3 regions of the Subtercola endophyticus genome follow, and region 2 is predicted to be linked to each of the others. Evidence: predicted binding sites of a transcription regulator. Region 2 holds the regulator's gene; each other region holds the start of a gene.
The links. The regulator HrcA, encoded in region 2, represses chaperone genes, less so after heat shock. The targets are predictions, from matches to a motif close to TTNGCACTCGNNNNNNNCGAGTGCNAA.
Positions count from the first base shown of each region.

Region 1: the regulator HrcA is predicted to act here: its motif matches at 3,842-3,868, upstream of groL (chaperonin GroEL).
Region 3: the regulator HrcA is predicted to act here: its motif matches at 2,880-2,906, upstream of groES (co-chaperone GroES).

Region 1 is NZ_CP087997.1:379,755-389,904, forward strand. It holds gene LQ955_RS01985 (hypothetical protein) at 60-392, shown strand; gene LQ955_RS01990 (GNAT family N-acetyltransferase) at 427-891, opposite strand; gene LQ955_RS01995 (nitroreductase family protein) at 921-1,457, opposite strand; gene msrB (peptide-methionine (R)-S-oxide reductase MsrB) at 1,467-1,868, opposite strand; gene LQ955_RS02005 (GNAT family N-acetyltransferase) at 1,960-2,442, shown strand; gene LQ955_RS02010 (DUF3263 domain-containing protein) at 2,528-2,815, shown strand; gene LQ955_RS02015 (LytR C-terminal domain-containing protein) at 2,876-3,394, shown strand; gene LQ955_RS02020 (cold-shock protein) at 3,571-3,774, shown strand; gene groL (chaperonin GroEL) at 3,915-5,534, shown strand; gene LQ955_RS02030 (hypothetical protein) at 5,989-6,486, shown strand; gene LQ955_RS02035 (ATP-binding protein) at 6,587-8,380, opposite strand; gene LQ955_RS02040 (response regulator transcription factor) at 8,409-9,098, opposite strand; gene LQ955_RS02045 (DNA repair helicase XPB) at 9,150-10,150, opposite strand, start outside.
Region 2 is NZ_CP087997.1:1,790,117-1,800,266, reverse strand. It holds gene LQ955_RS08470 (pyridoxal phosphate-dependent aminotransferase) at 1-969, shown strand, start outside; gene LQ955_RS08465 (NAD-dependent epimerase/dehydratase family protein) at 966-1,862, opposite strand; gene lepA (translation elongation factor 4) at 1,971-3,821, shown strand; gene LQ955_RS08455 (DUF1990 family protein) at 3,833-4,498, shown strand; gene hemW (radical SAM family heme chaperone HemW) at 4,546-5,784, shown strand; gene LQ955_RS08445 (DUF4870 domain-containing protein) at 5,806-6,267, opposite strand; gene LQ955_RS08440 (DUF4870 domain-containing protein) at 6,283-6,723, opposite strand; gene hrcA (heat-inducible transcriptional repressor HrcA) at 7,001-8,023, shown strand; gene dnaJ (molecular chaperone DnaJ) at 8,108-9,223, shown strand; gene LQ955_RS08425 (16S rRNA (uracil(1498)-N(3))-methyltransferase) at 9,276-10,067, shown strand.
Region 3 is NZ_CP087997.1:148,391-158,540, reverse strand. It holds gene LQ955_RS00800 (ABC transporter substrate-binding protein) at 37-1,365, opposite strand; gene rarD (EamA family transporter RarD) at 1,451-2,404, opposite strand; gene groES (co-chaperone GroES) at 2,500-2,796, opposite strand; gene LQ955_RS00785 (class I SAM-dependent methyltransferase) at 2,921-4,111, shown strand; gene LQ955_RS00780 (DUF4190 domain-containing protein) at 4,161-5,072, opposite strand; gene LQ955_RS00775 (hypothetical protein) at 5,257-5,817, opposite strand; gene LQ955_RS00770 (DUF4190 domain-containing protein) at 5,977-6,258, opposite strand; gene tsaD (tRNA (adenosine(37)-N6)-threonylcarbamoyltransferase complex transferase subunit TsaD) at 6,316-7,371, opposite strand; gene rimI (ribosomal protein S18-alanine N-acetyltransferase) at 7,368-7,943, opposite strand; gene tsaB (tRNA (adenosine(37)-N6)-threonylcarbamoyltransferase complex dimerization subunit type 1 TsaB) at 7,940-8,665, opposite strand; gene alr (alanine racemase) at 8,658-10,150, opposite strand, start outside.

The sequences.
Region 1 (10,150 bases), 1.4 Mb from region 2:
TCTAACGCTCACCCGCGATCGTGCGGCGTTTTGTCAGGGGTTCGACATATCCTGATGCCGTGAGCACCCCAATCGGTACCACCGCAGACCTCGGCCAGACGCAGCCGCACGTCGTCTACGCACCCACTCCGTGGAGCGACGATGTGTGGTTTCTGGCGCACGACGGGCGCTGCCTCAGCTGGATCCGTCGCTACAGCGACGGCCCGCTCATCCTCTTCGGGGTCTACACGCACGGCTGCGACGAGAGCGGCCTTAGGGTCTGGGTAACCTCCACACCGACGCTCTCCGAGGCGTCGCTGTACGTAGCCGAGCACGTGCACGAGTTCATCGACGCTTCGGCCAGGCTCTCGCCAGACCCGGTCAACCCGCTCGGGCTGCACGCTCGCCACTGAACGCCGAGCCGACCGCCGAGTCAGCCCCTGACCGCTAGCGCAGCGGCAGCTCGTAGTGCCGATAGGTGCTGTCGGGCATCCACCCGAGTGATTCGTAAAGCGTCTGAGCCGGCGTGTTGTCGAGCGCGGTCGACAGTTCGAGGCGAGAGGCGCCCGTCTTCCGGCCGTGCGCGCCGGCGGCGGTCAGCAGGGACTGCGCTACGCCCCGGCGGCGTGCCCGCGGGGCGACGAACAGGTCGTACAGCACGAAGATCGGCGCGAGGTCGAGCGAGCAGAACGACGGGTACAGCTGGCTGAACCCGACCGCGCCCTCGGTGTCGTCGAGGTAGGCGAGCAGCACGACCGATTCGCCCGCCTTCAGGCGCGCCTCGAGGTAGTCGCGCGCTGCCGCGGCGTCGGCGGGGTAACCGTAGAACTGCCGATACGAGTCGAACAGCGCCGCTGCCTCGTCGAGCTGCCGGATGCCCGCCCGGCGCACGACCGCAGCGCCGGATGTCACGCCAGCAGGTTCGGCTTGCCCGTCGCCCACTACAGCTCGCTCAGGTGATCCGACGGGTTCACGCGCTTACGCCGAAGCTCGCGCGGACCACCGGGAGCGTCGCCCACGTACAGCCAGCCGAGCAGCTGCTCGTTCGGCGCCAGTCGGTGCATGCGGCGCACCGGTTCCGTACGTGTCAGATGACCGGTACGCCACATCACGCCCCAGCCGGCTTCGTCGAGCAGCAACGAGAGGTTGTGGGTCACGCCCGCGGCGACCGCCTCCTGCTCCCAGTCGGCGATCTTGCTGCTCGGCCGCGTCGATACGACAGCGGCGATCAGCAGGGGAGCCCGGCGGGCCTTCGAGATGTACTTGACCACATCGCCGCCATCCGCCTCGGCGAACGCCTCACCCAGCCGGTCACGCTGCTCGCCGCGTAGCGAGATGAAGCGCCACGGGTGCAGTGAGCTGTGATCGGCGACGGTACCCGCCGCATCGACGAAACGCAGGAGCTCGAGGTGCGAAGGGGCTGTGGGCCCCACCTTCGAGAGAGAGCGCCTCCGTAAGAGACTGTCGTAGGCCGACACCCCGCTGGCTCAGGCCGTCTCGTCGAACGACAACGACACCGAGTTCATGCAGAACCGGTCGCCCGTGGGGGTCTGGGGAGCGTCGTCGAAGAGGTGACCCAGGTGCGAACCGCAGTTCGAGCAGCGCACCTCGGTGCGCAGCATGCCGAGGCTGCGGTCTTCGATCAGCTCGACCGCGTCAGACTCTTTCGGAGCGTAGAAGCTTGGCCAGCCGCAGTGCGAGTCGAACTTGGTGTCGCTGCGAAAAAGCTCCTGCCCACACGCCTTGCAGCGGTAGACGCCCTCGCGCTTCTCGTCGAGCAGCTCACCCGTCCACGGGCGCTCGGTAGCGGCCTCGCGCAGCACGGCATACTCCTGGCGGCTGAGTTCGTCTCGCCACTCGGCGTCGCTCTTGGATACGTCGTACGTCATTTTGCCTCTTCTATTCGCCCCGGAATCGGTGCGTGCTCAGTCGAACTGCAGCGCTCGGATCGCCATCTATCATCACAGTAAACTGGCCCCCGTGCCTGACAATTCCATCATTCAGAAGTCGTGGAGCGAACTCACAACCGACGAGCTCTACGCATTTCTCCGCCTGCGCACGAACGTCTTCTACGTCGAACAGAAAGTCGACGAAGAAGAACTGGATGACCGTGACAGAGAGCCTACGACCGTTCACTTCTTCATCGCCGACGGAAACCGCACCGACGGCAACCGCATCGTTGCGTACCTGCGGGTCATCGAAGACGACGAACCCGAGCAATTGGATGCCCGGCACCTCATCGGCCGCGTCGTCGTCGACGCCGAGTACCGCGGCCGGGGGCTCGCGCAGAAGCTGATCCAGAGCGTCATAGAGCAGTACGGGCATCTGCCCATGCTGTTGCACGCGCAGAGTTATATCGTTCCGCTGTACACCGGGTTCGGTTTCGAAACCCTGGGTGACGAATTCGTCGAAGCGGGCATCCCGCACCGTTCGATGTACCGCTCTGCCGTGGCATTCACCTGACACCAAGGCGCCCCACCCTAGAATGATGCACACCGCGGCGCGCCGCCGCTGGTCTGTGCGAGCGAGTTCGGGCGAAGGGAACAGTGTGGCGAAGGCAGAACCCCAAGCCCACACCGAGGCCCCCGCACTCGACGATCGTGATCGCCGCGTGCTCGAATTCGAGCGCGGCTGGTGGCAGCACGCCGGGTTGAAAGAGCAGGCGGTTCGCGCCGAGTTCGGCCTTTCGGCCACCCGCTACTACCAGATTCTAAATCGACTCATCGACGACCCGGCGGCGCTCGCTTTCGACCCGATGCTCATCAAACGACTCAGGCGGCTGAGAGATACCCGACTGGCAGCGCGCGCTGCCCGTCTGCTGCCGCGTGGCGAATAAGCGAACCAGAACGGCCCCTCCTCTTCTATGGCAACACAACAACGAGACTCGTTTGATCGCGTGCCCACCGATCTCGCTCGTCGCGGCGCCCACCGCGGCCCGAAGCGGCGCGGGCGCGGCTGGATCACGTTCGCCTGGGCCGCGCTGGCCACTGGTGTGCTCGTGGGCCTTGGCGTGGTCGGGCTCTTCGCGGTCGACAACAGCAATCAGTTCACGAGTGCTATCGGCGGCGGGTCGAGTGCGGCGTCGAGCGACAGCGCGACTCCGGTGCCCACGGTCGAGCCGACCACCGATCCCGCCGCGACGGTGACGATTCTGAACGGCACGACCACGAGCGGTCTGGCCACGCGAGCCGGCGATCGGGCCACCGCAGCCGGATGGACGGTGGGGGCCGAGGCCAATGCAAGTACCTCCGACATCACGACCTCGACGGTGTACTACTCCGATGCGGCGAGCGAGGGTGCAGCGAAGGGCTTGGCAGCCGCGCTGGGAGGAATTTCCATCTCGCTTTCCGACCAGTTTCAGGGCGCCACACTCACCGCTGTGCTCGGCACGGACTACGTCGACCCTGCCGGCTGATTCGGCCCCGGCTCGAGCAGAATCGTGCCGATTTCAGCCTGAGTATTTCCGGTTTGTTTAATTCTTGTTGAATTGTGGTCACACCACCCTGTTTTGCCGAGCCGCACCGTTTTACTAGAAAAACGGGTCACTTCAATCGAAGCGACGGGCACGTAACACAGTAATTGGGAGTAACAATGGCGAACGGAACCGTCAAGTGGTTCAACGCTGAAAAAGGCTACGGCTTTATCACGGTAGAAGGTGGCGGGCAGGACGTTTTCGTTCATTACTCAGCCATCGACATGGGTGGGTACAAGGTTCTCGAAGAGGGCCAGCAGGTCATCTTCGAGGTCGGCACCGGGTCGAAGGGCCCGCAGGCGGAGTCCGTTCGTTTGGCATAACCCCGAACATCCTTCTCGTCGCCTGGGCGTTACTTGCACTCTCACCATGTGAGTGCCAGTATTGGTCTTAGCACTCGGACCATCTGAGTGCTAAACCTTTATGAATCTTTCATGACGCCCGGGAGGGACGAGAAACACACATGGCAAAGATTATTGCTTTCGACGAAGAGGCCAGACGCGGCCTCGAGCGTGGACTCAACATTTTGGCCGACGCGGTCAAGGTGACACTCGGCCCGCGCGGCCGTAACGTCGTACTCGAGAAGAAGTGGGGCGCGCCCACCATCACGAACGATGGTGTGTCGATCGCCAAAGAGATCGAACTCGACGACCCCTATGAGAAAATCGGCGCTGAGCTGGTCAAAGAGGTCGCGAAGAAGACCGATGACGTCGCTGGCGACGGAACCACGACGGCTACCGTTCTGGCTCAGGCTCTGGTTCGCGAAGGTCTGCGCAACGTTGCAGCCGGCGCCGACCCGATCAGCCTGAAGAAGGGCATCGAGAAGGCTGTTGCAGCCGTCATCGCCGAGCTCGTCAACAACGCTAAAGAGATCGAGACCAAAGAAGAGATCGCGGCGACCGCCTCGATTTCTGCTGGTGACCCCGAGATCGGCGCGCTGATCGCCGAGGCGATCGACAAGGTCGGTAAAGAGGGTGTCGTCACCGTCGAGGAGTCGAACACGTTCGGTACCGAGCTCGAGCTCACCGAGGGTATGCGCTTCGACAAGGGTTACCTGTCGCAGTACTTCGTGACCGACCCCGACCGTCAAGAGGCCGTCTTCGAAGACCCCTACATCTTGATCGTCAACTCGAAGGTTTCGCAGATCAAAGACCTGCTGCCCATCGTCGACAAGGTCATCCAGGCCAACAAGCAGCTGCTGATCATCGCTGAAGACGTCGATGGCGAAGCACTCGCCACGCTCGTCGTCAACAAGATCCGTGGCATCTTCAAGTCGGTCGCCGTCAAGGCTCCCGGCTTCGGCGACCGCCGCAAGGCTCAGCTGCAAGACATCGCCATTCTCACCGGCGGCCAGGTCATCTCTGAAGAGGTCGGCCTCAAGCTCGAGAACGTCACGCTCGACCTCCTGGGCCGCGCACGCAAGGTCGTCATCACCAAAGATGAGACCACCATCGTCGAGGGTGCCGGCGACGCCGACCTCATCGCCGGTCGCGTGCAGCAGATCCGCAACGAGATCGAGAACACCGACAGCGACTACGACCGTGAGAAGCTGCAAGAGCGCCTCGCGAAGCTGGCCGGTGGCGTTGCCGTCATCAAGGCCGGCGCTGCGACCGAGGTCGAGCTGAAAGAGCGCAAGCACCGCATCGAAGACGCCGTGCGTAATGCAAAGGCAGCAGTCGAAGAGGGCATCGTCGCCGGTGGTGGCGTCGCTCTCATCCAGGCCGGCAAGACCGCGTTCGAGAAGCTCGAGCTCACGGGTGACGAGGCAACTGGCGCGAACATCGTCAAGGTCGCTATCGACGCTCCGCTCAAGCAGATCGCCGTCAACGCGGGCCTCGAGCCCGGTGTAGTCGCCGAGAAGGTGCGCAACCTGCCCACCGGTCACGGCCTCAACGCCGCAACCGGCGAGTACGTCGACATGCTGGCCGCCGGAATCAACGACCCGGTGAAGGTGACGCGCTCTGCCCTGCAGAACGCTGCATCGATCGCCGGTCTGTTCCTGACGACCGAGGTCGTCGTGGCCGACAAGCCCGAGCGCAACCCGGTTCCCGCGGGTGACCCGACCGGCGGAATGGACTTCTGAGTTAGCTGCGAAAAGCGGTCGGCCCTTTCGGGCCGGCCGCTTTTCTATTTTGCCGCCCCCCGTGCGGCAAAATGCCGGCATGTCTGGTGGCGCCAACCTGATTGCGCCGCAGGCCACGGAATTCGCCGTCGAGGCCGCCGAATTCCGCCGATATCGCGGGCCAGTACGAAAGAACGGTTGCGCGCTGTCTGATTTGCGCGCTAGGGTGGGCAACCGCGGGCGAACGTTCCGCACAGACTTCGAATGCATGGGGAGGTGAACCAGGATGATGATTTTCACAACAGGGCCGACTTCGGCAGGGCCAGCAGCGTTTACTCGCGCAGCCACTCGATCTGCAGCATTTCGCGCAGTGACCCCCACTCTCATCCCGGCGCTTCCCCCACACGGTACGTTCGCAGCATAGGCTGCGCGAACCAGGAAGCGCCTCCGCTACATCTTTCGGAGGAAGTCTCCCGTGTTCCGTGTATCTCAACGTGCCGACGACCAGTCGGTACTCAATCTCTCAACCCGCGATCCGATCGCGTGGGTCGATGCCGAGCAGTACGGCATCGAGCTCGCCGCCGGTCGCGTGCGCCGCGAATGGACGTGGCTCGCGTTCGTCGACGACGATCCCGACGCTCGTCCGGTGGCACGCGCCATCTGGTGGGGTCCGGTCGCGTCGGTACACCCCGTCGAGCTGCGCTGCCTCATCGTGGCGCCGTCACTGCCTCATCCTGAGCTGTGGGGTGCGGCGATCATCCGCTCGGCCCACCGCTCGTTCGCGGCGGCGGGTGCCTTGTTCGTGCCCGAATTCATCGTGTCGGTCGACCCGGCAGGCCGCGGTGATGCTGCCACCGAGCGCGCCGTGGCGTGGCGCCGCGAGGCGGCCCGCCAGGCCGGCGTCAGCCTGGTAGTTCGGGAGGCTCGGCCCGTCGCTTCGGCTGCCGACCGGAGTTCGTTTGCGGCTTTGTGAGGTCGCCCCGTCTGTTCTGAGGTCGTTACACCGGCCTCAGAACAGACGTAACTGCCTCACCACGATCGGACCGTGCAGCGCGAGTTGGGGCGCTGAGCGGTTATTGCGCCAAAGGCAGGGTGACGCGGAAGGTCGCGCCGCCACCTTGCGTCTCGACGGCTTCGACGGTGCCGTTGTGGGCGGCGATGATCGACGAGACGATGGCGAGGCCCAGGCCGCTGCCGCCCGTTTCGCGGGTGCGTGACGAGTCGGCGCGCCAGAAGCGCTGAAAGATCTTCTCGCGAATCTGCGGGGGGATGCCCTCGCCGTGGTCGATGACATCGAGTACCGCGACGTGCCGAGCCTCGTCGACCTGCACCGACACCTCGATGGGGCTGTCAGACGGCGTGAAGCGCAGCGCATTGCCGATGAGGTTGGCCACGACCTGGCGAATCTTGTTTTCGTCTGCCATGACGACGGGCGCCACGCCGTCACGCGGGTCGGAATCGATGTTCGACAAGGCGAGGTCGGTGGCGGTGATTTCCGCGGAATCGCCCGAATCCGCCGATTCCGCACCGTCGAACGTCTGCACGGCACCCGTGTCTGCTGGCGCACCGGTGGCGCCGGGCGTGCGCGGCCGCCGGCGCAAGCGCGCGAGCGTGGCTCCGGCGAACCCGATCGGCCCGGTGGCGTTTCCGGCGGCGGCCCTGTCGTCGATCGTCACCGACGCATCCGCCTGCGCCTCAGCACCCGTGGTGAGCAGCAATTGTGCGGCCGTCGCGCCGAGTGATGCATCCACCGCCGGCGCGAAGCTCACCGGCTGCGACGAGCGAGGCAGGATGATCGAGACCACTCGTTCGGGGCTGGAGGCCCGGGCATCCAGAGCCGCGTCGACCGCGATGGGAACCAGATCGATACGAGTGAGGTTGAGCGGCTTGGTCTCGTCGAGTCGGGCCAATTCGAGCAGGTCTTCGACGAGCGCACCCATGCGAATCGCCTCTTTTTCGATGCGGTCCATGGCCTTCGCGACCTCTTCGGGCGTCGTCAGCGCGCCCATGCGGTACAGCTCCGCATACCCGCGCACCGACACCAGGGGAGTTCGCAGCTCGTGGCTGGCGTCACCGACGAATCGACGCATCTGGTCGATGGTCTTCGCGCGATCTCGAAAGGCGCTGTCTATTCGGCTCAACATCGTGTTGAGCGAACGATTGAGTCTGCCGACCTCGGTGTTCGGCGTGCCGTCGGCCATGCGCTGGCTGAAGTCGCCGTTAGCGATCTCGGCCGCCGTCTTCTCTACCGCGCGCAGCGGAGCGAAGGTGCTGGTCACGAGCAGCCGCGTGAGCATGGCGCCCAGGATGACCACGCCGATGCTGAAGGCGAGAAAGATCGACAGATACGTGGTGGTGATGCGGTCGGTATTGTCGAGCGACGACGCGATGACCAGCGTGCCCGAAGAGTTGTCGGCGAAATTCACCGACTGCACAATGGCGTGCCACTCCGACTTGTTGCCCGTCGAACTGACCGAGTAGATGGGCTTCTTCGCCACCTCGGCCGAGGTGGGAGACAGCGGGATGTTCGTGAGATTCGGTTGCTCGGCGACGGGTTGCGAGCCCCAGTTGCTGGCGGCCAGCGTGCCGTCGGAGGTCAGTAGGCCCACGTAGTACTCCTGAGGCGCGCTCGTCACGTCGCTCAGCAAGAACGTCGTGCGCGTCGCCGTCGGCCCCATGAACGACGAGTAGTCGTCATAGGCGGTCGACAGCGACGAATCGATCTGGTTGAGCAGATACGACCGCAGCACGGTCATCGTTCCGACCCCGGCGACGACAAGACCCAGCGTCAGAAGCAGCACTGTGACACCGGTGATCTTGGTGCGCAGTGAAATCGAGTTCCAGAACGTGGAGGGTGTGACGGCCATGAGTGGTTACAACAGTACGGCTACCGCCTTACGCCTTGCTGACCTTCAGCATGTAGCCGAAGCCGCGCTTGGTCTGAATGAGCGACTCTTCGCTGTACTGGTCGAGCTTGCGCCGCAGGTACGAGATGTACGACTCCACGATGCCGGCGTCGCCGTTGAAGTCGTACTCCCACACGTGGTCGAGAATCTGCGCCTTCGAGAGCACACGGTTCGGGTTCAGCATGAGGTACCGCAGCAGCTTGAACTCGGTGGGGCTGAGCTCGATGGCGGTGTCGGCTACGAAGACTTCGTGCGTGTCTTGATCCATGGTGAGTTCGCCGGCGCGGATGATGGCGTCTTCGTCGGCTTGCATGGTGCGGCGCAGAATGGCCTTGATGCGGGCGACGATCTCGTCGAGGCTGAACGGCTTGGTGACGTAGTCGTCCCCGCCCACCGTGAGGCCGGTGATCTTGTCTTCGGTGTCGTCTTTCGCCGTGAGAAAGAGAATCGGGGCGGTGTAGCCCGCGGCGCGCAGCCGCTTGGTGACGCCGAAGCCGTTCATGTCGGGCAGCATCACGTCGAGAATGATGAGATCGGGCTCTTCTTCGAGCACGGCAGAGATGGTCTGTGCCCCGTTGCTCACGGCGCGCACAGCAAAGCCGGCGAAACGCAGGCTGGTGGTGAGCAGGTCGCGGATGTTGGGCTCGTCGTCGACGATGAGAATGCGAGGTCCGGTCATGACACCATTATCTGCGGGTTCGCTGGGTGCTGCCTGTGAGCCGGTCGAGCGTCAGGCGGCGACGTGCTCGGCGTCGAGAATGGTGTAGCTGTACCCCTGCTCGGCGAGAAAGCGCTGCCGGTTCTGGGCGAAATCCTGATCGACGGTGTCGCGCGCCACGAGGGTGTAGAAGTTGGCGGAGAGACCGGATTCCTTCGGGCGCAACAGCCGCCCGAGCCGCTGAGCCTCTTCTTGGCGAGACCCGAACGAGCCCGACACCTGAATGGCGACCGTCGCCTCGGGCAGATCGACCGAGAAATTCGCGACCTTGCTCACCACGAGAATGGGCTCGTCGCCGTCACGGAACGCCTGATACAGCCGCTCCCGTTCCGCGATGGGAGTCGAGCCGGTGAGCTCGGGCACTCGCAATTCGGCGGCCAGGGCATCCAGTTGGTCGAGGTACTGCCCGATGACCAGGATGCGTTCGCCCGCGTGCTTGGCGATGAGTTCTTTCACGACCTCGAGCTTCGCGGGCGCGGTGGCGGCGAGCCGGTAGCGTTCGTCGTCGCTGGCCGCGGCGTAGACCAGACGCTCGTTGTAGGGCAGGTCGATGCGCACCTCGAAGCACTCGGCGGGGGAGATGAAGCCCTGCGCCTCGATCTCTTTCCACGGTGCGTCGAAGCGCTTCGGGCCGATCAAACTGAACACGTCGCCCTCGCGCCCGTCTTCGCGGACGAGCGTCGCGGTGAGGCCGAGGCGGCGGCGAGCCTGCAGTTCGGCGGTCAACTTGAATACCGGTGCCGGCAGCAGGTGCACTTCGTCATAGATCACCAGGCCCCAGTCGAGCGCATCGAGCAATTCGAGGTGGGCGTAGGCGCCGCCGCGCTTGGCGGTGAGAATCTGATACGTCGCGATGGTGACCGGCTTGACCTCTTTGACCTGGCCGGAGTATTCGCCGATCTCCTCTTCGGTGAGTGAGGTGCGCTTGAGCAGTTCGCTGCGCCATTGCCGGGCAGAGACGGTGTTCGTGACCAGGATGAGCGTGTTGGTCTTCGCGGTGGCCATTGCTCCCG
Region 2 (10,150 bases):
CCGAACGGCGGCATCCCCGAACTCCGAGCCGCCATCGTCGACAAACTCGCCACCGAGAACGGCATCGAGGTCGACACCGAACAGGTGTGGGTCACCAGCGGCGGCATGCACGCCCTGTTCCTCGCCATGACGCTCACCCTCAGCCCGGGCGACGAGGTGCTCATCCCCGATCCCGGCTATTCCACGTTCGCCATGAACGCCCGCATGATCAACGCCGTTCCGGTTCCGTACACCTTGCGGGCATCCGCCGACTTCTTACCCGATCTCGACGAACTCGAACGCCTCGTCACCAGCCGAACCCGCCTCATCATCATCAACTCGCCGTCGAACCCGCTCGGGGCCATCTTTCCCCAACCCGTCATCGAGAGCCTGCTCGCCTTCGCCAAGAAGCACGACCTGTGGATGCTCAGCGACGAAGTCTACGAACGCTTCACCTACGGCGCGCTGCACACCAGCGTCGCCTCGCTCGACACCGACGACCGCGTGTTTTCGGTGTTCTCCCTGTCGAAGACCTACGCCCTCACCGGAGCCCGCATCGGCTACCTGGTCACCCCGCCCGGCATGGCGCCGCTGATGCGCACGGTGCAAGAGGCCATCGTGAGCTGCATCAACACGCCCACCCAGCTCGCTGCCGTCGCGGCGATCACCGGCCCGCAAGAGCACGTAGCTGCCGCCGCCGCGCATTACCGCGAGAACCTCTCGTTTGCGACAGAGCTCCTGAGAGAGCGTGGCATCGACTACCTCGAACCGTCTGGCGCCTTCTACTTGTGGGTCGATGTGTCTTACGCGACCAACGGCGACGTCGGCGAGTGGGCCGAGCGGTTCCTTCTGGAGCAACGGGTGGCCGTGGCGCCCGGAAGCGCGTTCGGCCGCCATGGCGAGGGCTGGATTCGCCTGTGCGTCGCCGCCGATCCGCGCGACATCGAAACGGGCATCCGTCGTCTGCCCGCGCCTCCCCCGAAGAGCTAGTGCCCCGGCGCGTACGAGCCGGTACGCAGCTCGTCGACGAGCGACGGCCCGGTCGGCGACCAGCCGAGTGCCGCGCGTGCTGCCTCGCCCGTGGCCTGCTGGTCGAGTAGCAGCGCGTCACCGAAAGCAACGCCCAGCACCGCGTGCACCTCCTCGGCGGTCGACGGCGCCACGCGCCCGTCGAGCCCCGCGGCGTACGAGGCGGCCGAACCGAGTTCACGCGTCGTCGGGTTCTGCCCGTTGACACCGAGGTAGACCGAACCGGCCGGAGCGAGGTCGAACGCCAGCACGTACAACGCGGCCAGGTCGTCGACGTACACCGTGGTCCAGTGCTCGTCGCCCGATCCGATGAGTTTCAGCGCCTCACCGCCGACGCCGGCCACCCGCGGAGCGTCGACCACTGAGTTCGGAATCCCGCTGCCGTACCCGTACACAATCCCGGGCATGATCACCGTGGTCTTCACCCCCTGAGCAGACAGCACACGCTTCTCGATTTCGGCGCGCCACGCGGTGATCGCGGGCGGGTTCTGTGGTGACTCTTCGGTGATCGCGGCCCCGTCGCCGAACACCCAGATGCCGCCCGTGTGCACGAACGGCTTGTCGCTGCCCTCGAGCCCCGCGAACACGGCGGTCACGAACGCGTCGTCGAGGCTGGCACTGGAGGCGTCGCCAGGCGAAGCGACGTGAATGACGCCGTCGCTGGCGAGCGCCTGCGTCGTGATGAGTTCGCTGTCGCTGAGCTCGCCGATGACAGCACTGGCACCCAGCGCTGAAACCTCCGCGGCCTTGGCGTCGTTGCGCACCAGCGCGGTGACCTCCCGCCCCTGCGCGCGCAGCGTACGAAGAATGGATGATCCGACAAATCCGGTCGCGCCGGTCAGAAAGATGCTCATGACCCCAGTAAACCCCTGCCGCGCGCCCATGATTCCCTCGGCGAGCGCGTTGTCAGCGACAAGTCTCGTAAACTTGAGGGCACCATTGCCGAAAACTACGAGGAACGCGTGAGCCCCAGAGCAGTACAGGAACTCCAGCCGGCGTCGACCGACCCCGCGTTCATCCGCAACTTCTGCATTATCGCGCACATCGACCACGGCAAGTCGACGCTGGCCGACCGCATGCTGCAGATCACCGGCGTGGTGAGCGATCGCGACATGCGCGCCCAGTATCTCGACCGAATGGATATCGAGCGCGAGCGCGGCATCACCATCAAGAGCCAAGCCGTGCGCATGCCGTGGGCCCTCGACGGCCAGACCTACGCGCTGAACATGATCGACACTCCGGGTCACGTCGACTTCACCTACGAGGTCAGCCGTTCGCTCGCCGCCTGCGAGGGAGCCATTCTGCTCGTCGACGCCGCCCAGGGCATCGAGGCCCAGACGCTCGCCAACCTCTACCTCGCGCTCGACAACGACCTCACGATCATCCCCGTGCTCAACAAGATCGACCTGCCGGCCGCCGACCCTGACAAGTACGCGGCCGAACTCGCCGGTCTCATCGGCGGCAAGCCCGAAGACGTGCTGCGCGTCAGTGGTAAGACCGGCATGGGCGTCGAAGAGCTGCTCGACCTGGTGGTGGCGAGCATCCCTGCCCCGCAGGGCGACATCAACGCCTCACCGCGCGCCATGATCTTCGACTCGGTGTACGACGCGTACCGCGGCGTCATCACCTACGTGCGCATGATCGACGGCAAGCTCACGCCGCGCGAGAAGATCATGATGATGAGCACCAAGTCGACGCACGAGGTGCTCGAGATCGGTGTCTCGACCCCCGAGCCCACCCCGAGCCAGGGCCTGGCGGTCGGTGAGGTGGGTTACCTCATCACGGGCGTGAAGGATGTTCGGCTCAGCAAAGTCGGCGACACCGTCACCACGTTCCAGAAGCCCGCTACGGTCGCGCTGAAGGGCTACAGCGAGCCCAAGCCGATGGTGTTCTCGGGCCTGTATCCCATCGACGGTTCGGACTACCCCAACCTGCGCGAGGCCCTCGACAAGCTGAAGCTCTCTGACGCGGCACTGGTCTACGAGCCCGAGACCTCCGTGGCGCTCGGTTTCGGCTTCCGCTGCGGCTTTCTCGGCCTGCTGCACCTCGAGATCATCACCGAGCGTCTCGAGCGCGAATTCGGTCTCGACCTCATCGCCACCGCTCCAAGCGTGATCTACGAGGTGACCACCGATGACAAGAAGACCGTCACGGTGACCAACCCGAGCGAGTTTCCCGGTGGAAAGATCGCAAGCGTCAGCGAACCGATGGTCAAGGCGAGCATCCTGGCGCCCAAAGACTACGTCGGCACCATCATGGAGCTCTGCCAGGGCCGCCGCGGCACTCTCGACGGAATGGAGTACGTCGGCACCGACCGCGTCGAACTGCACTACAAGATGCCGCTCGGCGAGATCGTCTTCGACTTCTTCGACCACCTGAAGAGCCGCACGCAGGGCTACGCGAGCCTCGACTACGAGCCCATCGGCGAGCAGGTCGCCGACCTCGTGAAGGTCGACATTCTGCTGCAGGGCGAGGCCGTCGACGCGTTCAGCGCCATCGTGCACAAAGACAAGGCCTACGCCTACGGCGTGCTGATGACCGAGCGCTTGAAGAAGCTCATTCCGCGCCAGCAGTTCGAAGTGCCTATCCAGGCCGCCATCGGTGCGCGTATCATCGCCCGTGAGTCGATCAGCGCCATGCGCAAAGACGTTCTGGCCAAGTGTTACGGCGGTGACATCACCCGCAAGCGCAAACTGCTCGAGAAGCAGAAAGAGGGCAAGAAGCGCATGAAGATGGTGGGCCGCGTCGAGGTTCCGCAGGAGGCGTTCATCGCAGCTCTCAGCGGCGACACCGAAACGAAAGACAAGAAGTAGGCAGCACAACAATGGCAAGCGAACAGATCAGAACCCGGGCCACGCACAGCGGCCAGGCGCTGACCTATGCCGCCATCGGCGCGAGCCAAGCGCCCGACCTGCTGTACTACCCGCCGAAGGGCTTCAAGCCGTTCGAGTCGACCGTGCGACTCGGCTCCGGAATCGAGCGCTTCGAGTCCGCCGCCGAGGCGGTGCTCACCTGGGGCATCCAGCGCGGCAGCGGAATCTCCGTCGAGAACATCGAGCTGCCGCCCTCGAGCGAATTCGACTACGTGGGGCTCGTCTACGACGCCGATGGCAACCCGGTCGGCCCGCGCGAACTCGACGACAGCCATGTCTACACCGAAGACGGCACGCCGCACGTGGCGCCCGGCGTCACTGCTGAACTCGTCGTGCATATTCTCGGCGTCAAGTTCGTCGCCCCGGTTCGTGTGGTCTCGGTGACCAGCGACGAGAACCGTGTCGGTTTCGCCTATGGCACCTTGCCCGGGCATCCGGAGATCGGCGAAGAGAGCTTCATGATCGAACACCGCGCCGACGACTCGGTGTGGGTGACCATCCGCAGCTTCTCCAAGCCCAGCACCTGGTACTACCGCATCGGCAGCCCCATCGGGCGCTGGCAGCAGCGCAAGGCCACCAAGCAATACCTGCGCGCGCTCCTGCCGGCACGTGCCTGACGTGGTCGTCGGCGCGCTTCGCGAACCGGATGCCCGGGGTCTGACCCGTGGGTAGCGCGCTGCCCTTGGGCGACCCCGCACCCGGCGACGGCCTGCTTCCCGAGGGCGCGGCCGAACGCGCCGCCGGGCATCCGTTCGGCGTGTACCTGCACGTGCCGTTCTGCCGCGTGCGCTGCGGATACTGCGACTTCAACACCTACACCTCCACCGAGCTGCGCGGCGCGAAACAGGTCGACTACGCTGGCCAGGCCCAGCGTGAGGTGGCCTTCGCGGCAGACGTTCTCACCGCGTCGGGCGTCACCGAGCGCCCCGTCTCGACCGTCTTCTTCGGCGGCGGAACCCCCACCCTGCTGCCCAGCCACCAGCTCATCGGCATGCTGCGCTCGGTCGAAGAAGCCTGGGGTCTGGCTCCCGGCGCCGAGGTCACCACCGAGGCGAACCCCGACTCGGTGGATGCCCGCTACCTCGCCGAGCTCGCGGCCGCCGGCTTCACGCGGGTCAGTTTCGGAATGCAGTCAGCGGTGCCGCACGTTCTGCAGACCCTCGACCGAACCCACGACCCGGAACGCGTGCCCCAGGTCGTGGCGTGGGCCCGCGACGCCGGGCTCCAGGTCAGCCTCGACCTCATCTACGGCACCCCTGGCGAGACTCTCGCCGACTGGAGTACGTCGGTCGAAGCCGCGCTCGCGATGCAGCCCGACCATCTCTCGGCCTACGCGCTCATCGTCGAAGAGGGCACCAAGCTCGCCCGTCAGATTCGCACCGGGGTCTACCCGCAGCCCGACGACGACCTCGAGGCCGACATGTACGAGCTGGTGGATGCCCGCCTCGCCGCCTCTGGTTACGAGTGGTACGAGGTGAGCAACTGGTCGCTCACGGGTCCCGACACTCCGACATCGGAGTTCCGTTCGCGCCACAACCTTGCCTATTGGCAGGGGCACGACTGGTGGGGAATCGGCCCCGGCGCGCACAGCCACGTCGGCGGAACCCGCTGGTGGAACGTCAAGCACCCGGCGGCCTACGCCGACCGCATTCTTGCCGGAGTCTCGCCGGCGGCCGGGCGGGAGACGCCTGATGGCGAGTCGCGCGAACTCGAACGCGTCTTGCTGCTCGCGCGCATCCGCTCGGGGCTCGAGATCGCGTCGCTGTCGGAGGATGCTCGCCGGGAGGTGGCGGCACTGATCGCCGATGGCCTCATCGACGGAAGAGCCGCCCTCGCCGGGTCGATCGTGCTGACCCTGCGCGGGCGGCTCTTGGCCGACGCGGTCGTTCGCCGCCTCACCTGAGCGAGGCCGTGAACGAATGCCTTATTTGACGAACTGAATCGCACACCACTTCGGGTACGTGTACAGCTCGCCCTTGTTCGCAGCCAGAGCGGCGATGATGCTGAAGATGATGTCGATGATCCAGGCCGCGATCAAGATGAACACACCGATCAGCACGATGCTCAGGATGCTGCCCACGATGTAGGCGATGAGAATCGTCAGCTGAAAGTTCAGAGCGGTCTTGGTGTGCTCTTGAATGAACTCACCGCGGTCTTTGAGAACGAGGTAGCCGATCAACGGCGGCAAGAAGCCGAAGATGATGCCACCGATGTGGATGAGCGTGGCCCACAGTCGCTGGTCGCTCGGGCTCAGCGGTGCCTGGGGCGCGTAGCCGCCGGGCGGGGGAACAGGCGGCCCGGGAGGCGGGACCGGCGGACCCGGCGGTGGTGGCACAGGCGGCCCTCCGACGGGAGGCTGGGCGGGAGGAGGGGGAACGTTCGACATATCGTTGCCTTTCGATTACTTGATCCACCGGTAGTTGAACGGATAGCGATAGGTGCCGCCGCCATTGACCCGCACTCCACCGATAATGGCGAAGACCAGGTTGACAATCAAGATCGCGATCCATACCAGGCTCAACAACAGCGCGAGAATGCCGCCGATGAACGGAATGAAACCGAGAATCGTCGAGACGATATTGATGACGACGATCGCTCCCGTGACGTTGATCGTCCAGTTCAGAGCCTCTTTGCTCTCGTGGTTCACCAGCGGGCCACGGTCTTTGAACACGAGGTAGATGATGAGCGCGGGAATCAGCAGAATGATGTTGCCGAAGTGGGCCAGGCTCGCCCACAGCTTGTCGTCTGCGGCAGACAGGGGAGCGCCGGCAGCGGGCGCCGAGCCCGTCGGCGGCTGATAGGCCGGAGGCTCGTAGGGCGGGGTAGCGTTCGGATCAGACATGAGATCGCCTTTCAGACGGTCGGAGCGGTTCGGCGGTTTGCCGGCGCGTCATGTTCGCGTGCGCATCGTTCCCCAAGCCCTGCGAGGCACGCTGAACATGCTCATGCACAAGATAATGCCCCCGCAGAGCACATGCAATGATTTTTGCTCAGCGTGTTGATTACCCGCGCGGCCCACGCCCATCGAGCCGGGATATAATTGGCACTCTGAAGACATGAGTGCTAAGCACCCGGGCGTAACTCCCGCGCGAGAATCCGGCACGAGAAAGGCGGCAAACGTGGTCTCTGAACGCAGCCTCGAGGTTCTCCGTGTCATCGTGCGCGACTACGTCGCCTCCCGCGAACCGGTGGGCTCGAAGTCCATCGTCGACCGGCACTCGTTCGGTGTCTCGGCGGCGACCATCCGCAACGACATGGCCCTGCTCGAAGAAGAAGAGCTCATCGTCGCTCCGCACACCTCGTCGGGCCGCATTCCCACCGACAAGGGATACCGGCTCTTCGTCGACCACCTCGCCGACCTCAAGCCGCTCTCGAGCGCGCAGCGTCAGGCCATCGAGACGTTCCTGGGGTCATCCGTCGACCTCGACGACGTGTTGGCCCGCACCGTTCGCCTGTTGTCGCAGCTGACCCAGCAGGTCGCGCTCGTGCAGTACCCCTCCCTCTCTCAGGCGAAGGTGCGGCACGTCGAGCTCGTAGCGCTCTCGGCCACCCGTCTGCTGACCGTCGTCATCACCGACACCGGCCACGTCGAGCAGCGCATCGTAGAACTGCCCGCGCCGGCCGACGACGAGTTCTTGGCGGATGCCCGGGCCCGAGTCAACGCGAGCGTCTCCGGCCTCGGGCTCGACGACGCGGCAGCGAAGCTCTCCGGGTTCGCCGACCAGTTCGCTCCGCAGCGCCGCGCAACGGTCGACCTCATCGCAGCGACGCTGACCGAGCAGATCACTGCCAATCGTCAAGAGAAGCTGATCATCGCGGGCGCCGCCAACCTGGTTCGCACTGAGGGCGATTTTGTCGGCAGCATTCTGCCGGTTCTCGAGGCGGTCGAAGAGCAGGTGGTGCTGTTGCGCCTGTTCAGCGAGATGCAGGCCGACGAGCACGGTATCTCGATTTCGATCGGCCGCGAGAACGCCTCGTTCGGCCTCGCCGAGACCTCTGTTCTCGCCAGTGGGTACAGCTCGGCCGGCGGCGCACTGGCGCGGCTGGGCGTGCTCGGCCCGACCCGCATGGACTACTCCAGCAACATTGCGGCCGTTCGCGCGGTCGCCCGCTATCTCTCGAAGAGTCTCGGCGAATCCTGACGCCGTCGCTCGCCTCCCATCCAGTCCACGCGCACTCTGACGAGTTCGCGCTCGGCATGACCACAAACAAAGGAGAAGCCCTTCGTGGCTGACCACTACGACGTTCTCGGTGTCGAACGAACCGCGACCCCTGACGAGATCAAGAAGGCCTACCGCCGGCTCGCTCGCGAGTTGCACCCCGATGTGAACTCCAGCCCCGATGCCGAAGAGCGCTTCAAGGCCGTGACTCACGCCTATGACGTTCTGAGCGATCCCGGTCAGCGCCAGAGCTACGATCGCGGCCCCCAGGCCGGTTTCGGCGGCGGTGGTGGCGGTGCCCAGGGTTTCGGCGGCTTCGGCGACATCTTCGAGACCTTCTTCGGCGGCCAGCAGGGCGGCCAGCGCGGCCCCCGCTCCCGCGCCGAACGCGGTCAAGACGCCCTCTTGCGTGTCGAGGTCGATCTCGGCGAGGTCATTTTCGGCACCCACCGCGACCTCGAGGTCGACACGGCCATCCTCTGCGAGACCTGTAACGGCTCGTGTGCCCAGCCTGGAACCTCCGAGGTCACCTGCGACATCTGCCACGGCACCGGCCAGATCTCCCGCACCGTGCGCTCGCTGCTGGGCAACGTCATGACCAGCTCACCGTGCGGCACCTGCCGCGGCTTCGGCACGATCATCCCCGCGCCCTGCGTCACCTGCCAGGGCCAGGGCCGCGTGCGCGCTCGCCGCATCATTCCGGTCGACATCCCCGCCGGGGTCGACACCGGCCTTCGCCTGCAGATGCCGGGCCAGGGTGAAGTCGGCCCCGCCGGCGGCCCGCAGGGCGACCTGTACCTCGAGGTGAAGGTGCGCCACCACGACGTGTTCAGCCGCAACGGCGACGACATTCTCTGCACGCTCGAAGTGCAGATGTGGGATGCGGTGCTCGGCACCACCACGACCGTCAACGCGCTCGACGGCGACGTCGAGGTCGAACTTCGGCCGGGCATCCAGAGCTCAGAGGTGGTCACGGTGAAATCGCGCGGTGTGACGAAGCTGCGCGGTGGCGGCCGGGGCGACCTCAAGATCGGCGTACAAGTGGTGACGCCCACGAAGCTCGACCATAAGCAGAAAGAGCTCGTGAAGCAGCTGGCCGCGGCCCACAAGTACCCGTCGCCGACTCTCGGGCAGTTCCAGCAGGGGTTGTTCTCGAAGCTGCGCGATCGGTTTCTGAACTGAGCGGGCGAGTGGATGCCCGGCAAGCCGTTCGCGAACCAATAGGCTTCTGGGCGTGAGTTCCCTTTACCTGCGCGAAGACCTGCGAGACACTCCCCACGAGGTGGGCGACGTGGTGTCGTTGCACGGTGAGGAACAGAAGCACGCGGTCAAAGTGAACCGAATCCGGGTCGGCGAAGAGACCTCGATCGGCGACGGGCGCGGCCTTCTGGTGCGCGGGCCGGTGATCGCCGTGTCGTCGACCGTGCTGAGCATCGCTGTCACGCACGTTCTCGACGTTTCTGTGCCCGAGCTCTCGATCTGGCTGGTGCAGGCGCTCGCCAAGGGTGACCGCGACGAGCTGGCTATTCAGGCTGCCACCGAACTCGGCGTCGACGGTGTCGTTCCGTGGGCGGCCGAACGGTCGGTTTCGCGCTGGACCGGCGACAAGGTCGCCAAGGGTGTCGAGCGCTGGCGCACCATCGTGCGCGAGGCCACGAAGCAGTCGATCCGTGCCTGGGTGCCAGAGGTGGCCGACCTCCACACGACAAAAGATCTGCTCGCGCTCGCCGAGTCCACGAAGGTGCTCGTGCTCGAGCCGACGGCTGAGCTCTCGCTCAGCGGAGTGGACCTGAGCGCCATCGTGCAGAGCGACCTTGCTCGCGAGGGTGTCGTGCGCAATCCCGACCAGACGGTGCCTGACCTCGTGCTCGTGGTCGGCCCCGAGGGGGGAATCGCCGAGCGCGAACTCGAAGATCTCACGAAGGCGGGCGCCCAGCCGGTCAAGCTCGGCCCGGGCATCCTGCGCACCTCGTCGGCCGGGCCGGCGGGGCTCGCGGCGGTCAACATTCTGCTCAAGCGCTGGTGACGTTCGCGCACAGCGTCGGGCGGCACTCGCTCGGGCGCTCGCCTGCCGGGTCGCCTGTCAGGCGCTCCGCTTAAGATGGAAGA
Region 3 (10,150 bases), 1.6 Mb from region 2:
GGCGAGGGCTTCTCGTGCTACGAGGGTTCGAACTCCTTAGTAGGAGGTCTCGCCTTCGATGGCCGACTGGAACGTGTAGGTGTTGTCGGCGTTGTACTTGTAGATGCCGATGAACGCGCTCGACGGCTCGTTGTGCGAGTTGAACGGACCGATGCCCGACTGACCCGTGTACTGGATCTCGGTACCGGCCGAAACCAGCGGAGCACACTCGGCGTACGAGGCACACTTGGTGCCGCCGTTCGCACCGGAGACAGCCGCGAGTTCCTTGTTCAGGTCTGCCGAGACGTTCGACTTGGCCTTCAGCGCCGCGAGGGCGGTGAGGGTGGTCGCGTCGTAGGCCTCAGGAGCGTAGGAGAAGTCCTTGAGGTCTGCGTTCTCTGCACCCTTGTACCAGGAGACGAGCTGAGCCTTGAACGTGTCGTTCGGCTGAGCACCGGGGATGGTGCCCTGGGCGCCGGTGAGGGTGCCCGCCTGGAAGTCCTTGCTGTAGTCGGCGGTGTTGCCGTCTGACAGGTAGGTCTTGGACATGTTCCAGCCCTGAGCGACGAGCTCAGGGATGATCGACTTGGTCTCGTCGAACGCCAGGATGACGATCGCGTCGGGCTTGCTGGCAAGCGCCGCGGTCACTTCAGCCGAGAACGTGGTCTGGCCGGGAGGGAACTCCTGGCCGGCGCCGGTAGCGCCGTAGACGACGGTGCCGCCTGCAGACTCGATGCTCTTCTGCGTGAAGTCACGAAGACCGGTGCCGTACGAGTCGTTGAAGACCAGGAAGGCGACCTTCGAGTTGCCGTCACCCGTGATGAGCGAGCCGAGGGCTGAACCCTGAACCGAGTCCGGCGGAGCGGTGCGGTAGTAGAACGGACCGTAACCGCTGAGCTTGGCCGAGGTGTTCGCCGGCGAGATCTGCGTGATCTTGGCCGAAGCGAACGCGTCGACGACGTTCAGCGAAACGCTCGACGACGCGGCACCGATGGCCACCGACGGCTTGGCCGTGATGAGCTTCTGAGCCGAAGCGGTCGAGACGCTGAGGTCGGTCGAGTCACCCGAGTCGGTGGGGAGGATACAAGCCTGCTTGCCATCGACGCCGCCCGCAGCGTTGATGTCTGAGACCGCGAGGCCGACACCGGCCTGCTCCGGCGGGTTCAGGTAAGCGAGGCTACCGGTGATGGGGAGGATGGTACCGACGACCAGGTTGTTGGCCGTTGTGGCATCGCTCGCGCAGTCGGTCTCAGTGGCCGACGCCGACGAAGACGCCGAAGAAGATGGAGTTGAGCTGCCCCCGGAGGCACAGCCGGAAAGCATGATGGCAATGATGCCTGCTCCGGCCAGAATCGATGTCCGGAGGGCATACTTGGATTTGATCATCCTGTGAACCCTTTCATTGTGCTCGCGAGCATGGAGCCCCCGGGCGGAGGCACCCTCGCGTTCATTAGGGTCCAACCTATGGTTTCTATGTTTCGAGTGTGTTTTCTGTGTGTGCCGTGCGAATATCGTTAGCAATTTGTAATCCAGCTGAGCGTCGGGTGTGACGGCTGTTTCGCACCACATCGACCGACAGGATGATCAGCGCGACCCACACCAGCGCGAATCCCGCGAGGCGTTCCGGCGGCATCGGCTCGCCCAGAACCACGACTCCGATGATGAACTGCAGCACCGGGGTGAGGTACTGGATGAAGCCCATCGAACTCAGCGGAAGTCGCTTCGCGGCCGCGGCGAACATCAGCAACGGAATAGCGGTGATGACACCCGCGCCCACCATCGCCGTCGTGTGCCAGCCGTTGATATTGCCGAAGGTGAGCCCCGTGGTCGCTCCGACGACACAGAGTTGCACCACCACGATCGGCACCAGCCACATCGACTCGAGGGTGAGCCCGTTCACCGCGTCGATGCGCGGCCCGACCTGCTTCTTCAGCAGCCCGTAGAGCCCGAACGAAAAGGCGAGCACGAGCGAGATCCAGGGCACTGCGCCGTATCCCACAGCGAGCACCACCACAGCGATGCCGCTCAGCCCGAGGGCGACCCACTGCATGCGGCGCAGTCGCTCGTGCAGCAGAAAGACGCCCAGCAGAATGGTGACGATGGGGTTGATGAAGTAGCCGAGCGACGCTTCGACCACGTGTCCGCTGGTCGTGGCCAGTACGTACGTCTGCCAGTTGATGTAGATCAGCACGCCGGCGACGCCCATGGTGAGAACCAGTCGGGGCTGCCGCAGCACCGCGAACAAGCTCGGCCAGCCCCGTGTCACGGTGATCAGCACGATGCAGAAGGCGAGCGAGAACACGACACGCCAGCCCACGATCTCGAAGGCCGAAGCGGGGGCGAGAGCCAGAAAGTACAGGGGAAGAATTCCCCAGATGAGATAAGCGCCGATGGCGAAGAGCGCACCGACGGTCGTGCCCCTCATCTTCGTGCTCTCGCTGCCGGGCACTGCGTTAGAAGGAGCCGCGTTAACCGAAGGAGACCCGGGCGTCGAGGGCCCGGGTCTTCTTCTACTATTCACTATCGAACGATAACAGCCAGCACGTCGCGAGCCGAAAGCACCAGGTAGTCTTCGCCGGCGTACTTGACCTCGGTTCCGCCGTACTTCGAGTACAGCACCTTGTCGCCGACGGCAACGTCGAGCGGCACGCGGTTGCCGTTGTCGTCGATACGACCGGGGCCGACAGCCTCGACGACGCCTTCCTGCGGCTTCTCTTTCGCCGTGTCAGGAATGACCAGACCAGATGCGGTGGTCGTTTCTGCCTCGACCTGCTTGATAACGATGCGATCCTCGAGCGGCTTGATGGAGACCGACACTGTTGACCTCTTCTTTCTTCAGTTCAAAGTCAAATTTTTGGCACACTCACACTGAGAGTGCTAACTCGAGTTTAGGGGTTTCGTTAGCAGTCGGTCAACCTGAGTGCCAGCGTAGACTGACCGCATGCAGCGCACCGACCTCGAACAGCTGATGACGGCAGAGGGCCTGCGATTGCTCGACTCGCTGCCGCCGTATACGAACGGATCGAGCATCCTTCGCTCCGTAGCAGACCTGCGCAAGCAGGGCCACTCGGCCGCGCTCGTCGGCGCGGTGATGACCCAGGCCCGGTTGCGCGCCAAAGCGAAGGTGAAGTTCGGCCCGTTCGCCGAGCGGATGCTCTTCACCGAGTCGGGGCTCGAACAAGCCACGCGGTTGAGTGTGGCGGCGGCGCACGCTGGCCGCTTCCAGGCCGCCGGGCTCACCCGGGTCGCCGATCTCGGCTGCGGAATCGGTGCTGACGCACTCGCCTTCGCCGCCCTCGACCTCGAGGTGACGGCCGTCGAGCGCGATGAGATCACGGCGGCAATCGCCGCCTACAACCTCGCGCCGTTCCCCTCGGCGACGGTTGTGCACGGTGACGCCGAGACGTTCGATCTCGAAAGTGTGGATGCTCTCTACTTCGACCCCGCCCGCCGAACCTCGGGGCACACGAACACCGCGCGACTCACCGATCCCGCCGACTTCAGCCCGTCACTGGATTTCGTGTTCGAGGCCGCTCGGTCGCGGCCCACGGGTGTGAAACTGGGTCCGGGGCTCGACCGGGCGCTGCTGCCCGAGACGGGCGAGGCGCAGTGGATCTCGGTCGACGGGCAGGTCGTCGAGACCGGCCTGTGGTTCGGTTCGGTGGCCCGCCCGGGCATCCGTCGCGCCGCGCTGGTGATTCGAGGCGACACGCGCCACGAATTGACCGCCGCCGCCGATAGCGACGACGTCGAGCAGGGCCCGCTCGGCGGGTACCTCTACGAACCAGACGGCAGCGTGATTCGGGCGCGGCTGATCGGCGACCTCGCGCGCACGATCGGGGCGCACCTGGTGTCGAGCCAGATCGCCTATCTCACCGCCGACGCGCTGGTCGAGACGCCGTTCGCCTCGGCGTTCCGCGTGCGCGAGGTGTTCCCCTACAACGTCAGCAGCCTGAAGCGTGAACTGCGCGCGCGGCGCATCGGCAGCCTCGAGATCAAGAAGCGCGGCGTCGATGTCGACCCGGCCGCCCTGCGCCCGAGGCTCGCGCTGCAGGGCCCCGAGCAGGCGACCCTCTTCGTGACGCGCGCCGAGGGCCGTCACGTGGCGATTCTCGCCGACCGCCTGCCCTGAGCAGAGCGGCCGGCGAGCGCAGCCCGTGAGAGCGGGTCAGTGAGAGCGGTCAGTATGAGTAGCGGTCGTTCGACGCGATCGCGATGATGATGAAGATCCACCAGATGAGCGACACTGCGATGCCGGCGAAGCCCGTGATGATGGCGGTGATCCAGAAGCCGCGCGAGGCCGCCTCTCGGCTGCGGCCGAAGAAGCCGAGCACGATGGCGGCGATCGAGAAGATGAACCCGCCGACGCCGATGCTGAAGATCGAGATCAGAATGCCGAGGATGCCGGCCACCATTCCGATGATGCTGAGGATGGGTGCGCGCGCGGCAGATGGGGCCGCATAGCCGGCCGGCGGTGCGCCGTACTGCGGGCCGCCGTAGCCGGGCGCGGCGGGCGCTCCGTACCCCGGTGCCTGCGGGGCGCCGTAGCCGGGGGCGGGAGGCGCGGCCGGGGCGCCGTAGCCGGGGGCGGGTGGTGCGGCCGGGGCGCCGGGGTACGGAGCCTGTGGCGCGGCATAGCCGGGCGCCTGCGGGGCCCCGTAGCCGGGGGCGGGAGGCGCAGCCGGCGCGCCGTAATTGGGCGCCGATGGGGCCGCGGGGGCCGCGTAGTTCGGGGCGGGCGGCACCGGAGGGGCCGTGTAGGCGGGCGGCGCGGCAGGCGGAGCGTAAGCCGGTGGGGCGCTCGGCGCAGCGGGCGCGGCGTACTCGGGAGCGGCGGGGGCGATGTACTCGGGCGCAGCGGGAGTGGCGGGGGCGATGTATTCCGGCGCGACGGGCGCCACCGGCGCGGTGTACGACGGGGCGGGCGGCGCGACCGGAGGAGTTGGCGCCGGAGGTGCCGCGGGCGGGGCGGTAGGCGGCACATCGGGGGCCGGCTGCGCCGGGGGCGTGTCGGATGCAGCGGGCGGCACCGTGGCCGCTGGAGGCGCCTGCTCGGGGGTTCCCTCGGCGGCTGGGCTCTGTGGATCGGTCATGATGACCCTTCCTTCTGCGTATTCGGTCTCTGGCTCTTCATCGAGCCTATCGAGAGGCAGCAGACATCCGTCAGCCCCACTCGCGCCGAGCGGCACATCACGACACAATTCATCGGCAGAGACGGCGAATGGCGCGGAGCCGAAGCGCCGCGCCATTCGCCGGTGTTAGTGGTCAGTGGTCAGATCAGTAGCTGTAGCTGTTCGAAGAATTCGCGCTGACGACGATGAAAACGACGAACAGAATGATCAGAATGATCGACAACAGAATTCCGGCGAAGCCGGTGATGATGGCCGTGAGCCAGAATCCGCGGGCCGCCGGCTCTCTGCGTCGGCCGATGAAACCGAGCACAACACCGGCTACCGAGAAGATGAAACCGCCGATGCCCCAGCTGAACAGCGAGATGAGCAGGCCCAGAATGCCCGCGACCATACCGATGATGCTGAGAATCGGCGACCTGGTGCCCGGTGCTGCATAGCCTGCGGGGGGTGCACCGTATTGCGGCGCGCCGTATCCGGGCGCGCCGTATCCGGGTGCGGCGGGCGGGGCACCGTACTGAGGCGCGGCGGGCGCGCCGTAGTTCGGGGCAGGCGGCGTCGGCGGAGCGGGCGCTGCCACAGGCGGAGCCGTGTACGCGGGCGGAGCGGGCGCGACCGGTGGCGCGGCGGGCGGAGCCGGTGGTGTGGGTGCCACCAGGGGCACTTGCTCGGGAGTTCCGTCTCCGGTGGGTGTGTTGGGATCGGTCATGGTGACCTTCCTTCCGCTAGTTCGGTGCGTGAGCGCCCTCGTTACGTGGGTGAGCGCTTCGATGCTTCGGTGTGCTGCTCCCTGTGGCGAGCCTACTGAAACGGGCTTTTTCGGGCATCCACTTGCGCAGCGACCCGTGAATCAGTAGGGAGCCGTGAATCAGTACGTGGTGACGGTCGCCGAGTTCGCCGCAATCGCGATGATCACAACGAAGAGGATGATGCCGAGCACGAGCTCGACGAATCCGATGATGATGCCCGCGAGCGCCAGGCCGCGACCGCTCTCGCCCGTGCGCTTGATCTGGCTCAGCGCGACGAAACCGAGGATGATTCCGATGATGGTGAACCCGACGATCGACACCACCAGCGAAACGATGGCGAGCACATTGGTGCGGGGTGCGACGGGGCCGGTGGAGGCTCCGTACGGGGCAGGACTGGTCATTGTGATGCTCCTTCAGGTCGTGCCCATAGTGGCAGTGTCAATGACGAGGTGTCAACGTCAGGCCTGTATCTGCGTGACGGGCAGCGTCGAGTCCGCCCCGAAATCGAGCGTCGATGGCCCGTGACCGCGCATGATCAGCTGCGCGCCGAGTGCCGCGATCATCGCCCCGTTGTCGGTGCAGAGCGAAAGCGGCGGAATGCGCAGCGTCACCCCGGCGAGCGCCGCGCGTTCTTCGGCCAGCGACCGGATGCGCGCGTTCGCGACGACTCCCCCGCCGAACAGCAGCCGTGGCACCCCGAAGTCGGAACACGCCGCCAGCGCCTTGGTGATGAGCACGTCGGCGACGGCCTCACGAAAGCTGGCCGCGACATCGGCGAGCGGAATCTCTTCGCCCCGATCGCTGCGCGCCTCGACCCAGCGCGCGACAGAGGTCTTCAGCCCCGAGAACGAGAAGTCGTAGCGGTGCGCGGCCATGTCTTTCGGCTGGCTGAGCCCGCGCGGAAACCGAATGGCCTTCGGATTGCCTCCCACGGCGACCCGATCGATGTGCGGACCGCCCGGGTAGGGCAGGCCGAGCACCCGCGCCACCTTGTCGAAGGCCTCCCCCGCGGCGTCGTCGATCGTCTCGCCGAGCAGCTCGACGTCGCCGACGAGGTCACGCACGTACAACAGCGAGGTGTGCCCGCCCGACACGAGCAGCGCGATGGTCGGGTACTCCAGCGGCTCGGAGTCGGGCGTCACGAGGTCGACCCCGACATGCCCGACGAGGTGATTGACCGCGTACAGCGGCTTGCCGGTCGCGAGCGCCAGCCCTTTCGCCGCCGCGACACCCACCATCAGCGCTCCCGAGAGACCCGGCCCGCTCGTCACGGCGATCGCGTCGATGTCGTCGAACGTGAGCTGAGCCTCGGCGAGGGCGGCGTGGATGGTCGGGGTCAGCGCCTCGAGGTGCGCACGCGCCGCGATTTCGGGCACCACTCCCCCGTACCGCGCATGCTCGTCCATCGACGAAGCGATGGCGTTGGCCAGCAGCGTGCTGCCGCGCACGATGCCGATGCCCGTCTCGTCGCAGGATGTTTCGATGCCGAGCACCACGGGAGCGTTCACGTTCATGCGCCGGCCTCCGGCTGGTTCGGGTGGCGGGTCAGGCCCAAAGTGTTCGAGCCGGCTGCGTTCGAGCCGGCGGCGTTCGAACCGGCGGCGTTCGAGCCGGCCAGGTCGAGGCGCATCACTACTGCGTCGACGTTGTCGGGCTGGTAGTAGCCGCGCCGCACGCCGATGTCGGTGAATCCGAGCGTTCGGTAGAGGTGCTGCGCCCCGGGGTTGTCGGCCCGAACCTCGAGAAAAACGCGCCGTGCGCCGCGCCGGGCGGCCTCGGCGATGAGCGCCTGCATGAGCTTTCGGCCGAGGCCCTGCCCCCGGGCATCCGGAGCCACAGCGATCGTCTGAATGTCAGCATCGGCCGCGCCCCGCGGGCTGAGCAGCCCCGCGTAACCCAGCAGGGCGGCCGATGGATGCTCGGCCCGCTCGGCCACGAGGTAGTAGGTGTGGCGCAGCTCCAGATCGGAGCGCATCATCGCCGGGCTCCAGGCGTCGTTTTCGAAGGTAGCCGTCTCGAGCGCCATGATGGCGTCGAGATCAGCCGGCCCGGCGACGCGCATGACGCAGTCCAGAGCGTCGGTCATCGCTGGGTCACCCGCTTGGCTCCGGTCGAGAGGGTGACGTCGGGCGAGCGGAGGTAGAGCGCACGGTCGTCGGCGAAGGCGGCTCCGCTGCGGCGCAGGTCGGCCGCCACGAGGCCGAGTGCGGCAGCCGAGACGTGCGCCGCGTCGAGTTTCGCGGCGTGCGGGTGCGGCAGGGCATCCGGTTTCGCGAGGCCGGGGCCGTCGAGGCGCACGGGGGCGGAAGGCGCGATGGCGGGCTGTGCGGGGGTGGAATCGGGCACCGAAGCCGCGGTGGCCGCGGCGGACGCGGTGGCCTCGGTGGCCTCGGTGGCCTCGGGCAGCGTGTAGAGCGACCAGTAGACCTCGCGGCGGCGGGCATCCGAGACGACCAGCAGCTCGCCGCGGTGACCGTCGTGCTGCGCCACGCGCGCCACGGCGTCGTGGCTGACCACAGGCAGCACCTCGATGCCGCGGCCGGTCGCGAAGGCATGGGCGGCGGCGATACCGACCCGCAGGCCGGTGAACGGCCCCGGGCCCATACCGGCAACCACCGCGGTGATGTCGCCGGCCGAGACGGATGCCTCGGCGAGAGCCTGCTCGATCAGCCGGCCGATGACTTCGGCGTGTTTCATCGTGTCGTAGCCGTTCGCTTCACTGAGCACACCGTGCTCGGCGTCGACGACGGCGACACTCGTGCCGGCCGATGTGTCGATGGCGAGAAAGAGTTCGCGGCGATCAGACATCTGTCGCTCCTTCTGCGTCGGCGCGTCGCGAACGCCGAGAACGCCGGTAGAGCGACACGAGACGCGGCTCGACGGGCTCGTCGAGGTCTTCGGCGGAGTCGGCGGATGATTCGGAGTCGGCGCCGGCCACATCGGCGTCGGCAGCGGCATCGGTTGACGCGCCCTCGCTGATCGTCGCAGCGGGGGTTTCTTCGCCCTCCGCAGCGCCGTCGCCCAGCGAGACGGCGTCGGTACTCCCGCCGGCGCCACGCGGGCGCTCGATCACCAGCTCGAGGTAGTCGTCGACGATCGCCTCGATCATTCCGGCGCCCCACTCGACCACCACGATCGAGGAGGCGAAGTCGATATCGAGATCGTCGAGTTGGGCGGCACCGTCGAGCCGATAGGCGTCGACGTGCACGAGCGGAACGCCGGTCGCGGCATTCGGATGTGTTCGCGCCAGCACGAACGTCGGGCTCGTCACCGAGCCGCGCACCCCGAGCCCGGCGCCCAGCCCCCGCGTGAACGTCGTCTTTCCCGCCCCGAGTTCGCCGGTCAGCACCAGCACGTCGCCCGCGCCCAGCCGCCCCGCGAACTGCTCGCCGAGCGCGCCCATCGCCTCGGGGTCGCCGATGACCCACGTCTCAACGGGGCCGTCGTCTGCGCCGTGCACGTCGCCGTGAACTGCGCCCTGCGCGTCACCGAGCACGCCCGAAACGGTGCCGCCCGCGACTTCCGCTCCTATGCCGTCGGCATCGGCACCGCCGGGAGCATCCGCGCCTGATTGCCCGATGTGCACCCCTTCGAACGGGCGCGGATGTGCCGAAACGATGCGGTTGCCACCGCTCCCATCGGTGGCCGACGCGGCGAGCGACTCGTCGGTGACGTAGACGCGAGGCACACGTGGCCCGACCCGCGAGACGATCTCGTCGCCGATAGTGCGAGCCCAGCCCGCCCATTCTTCGGCGGTCGGGATGCTCTGCCGCGACCCGGGCACCACCGTCGCCGGCTCGGCGGTGCTCGGGGCCTGCTCAACTGAGGCAGCACTGGCACCGCTGTCGACGAGCGACCCTCCGGGCAGCGGCCCCCCGGGCATCCGCCCCTCGCCGAAGACGACGACCTCGTCGCCCAGCTGAACGTCGGCGTCACCGACGTCGACGATGAACTGATCCATGGCGATGCGCCCCGCGACGGGGTATCGACGGCCGCCGATCCACACCTGGGCGCCGTGCCCATTTGCGGCACGCGGTATCCCGTCGGCGTAGCCGAGCGGCACCAGCACGAGGGTCGACGGCCGCGAGGTGCGGTAGTCGAACCCGTATGACACGCCGTGCCCGGCCGGCACGCGCTTGACCGAGACGACCGGCGCGACGAGCGTCATCACCGGTCGCAGACCCAACTCGAGCGCGCTCTCGTCGTCGAAGGGCGTCACCCCGTAGGCCGCGATACCGAATCGCACCATGCCGAGGCGCGCTTCAGGCATGCGGATCCCCGCCGAGCTCGCCG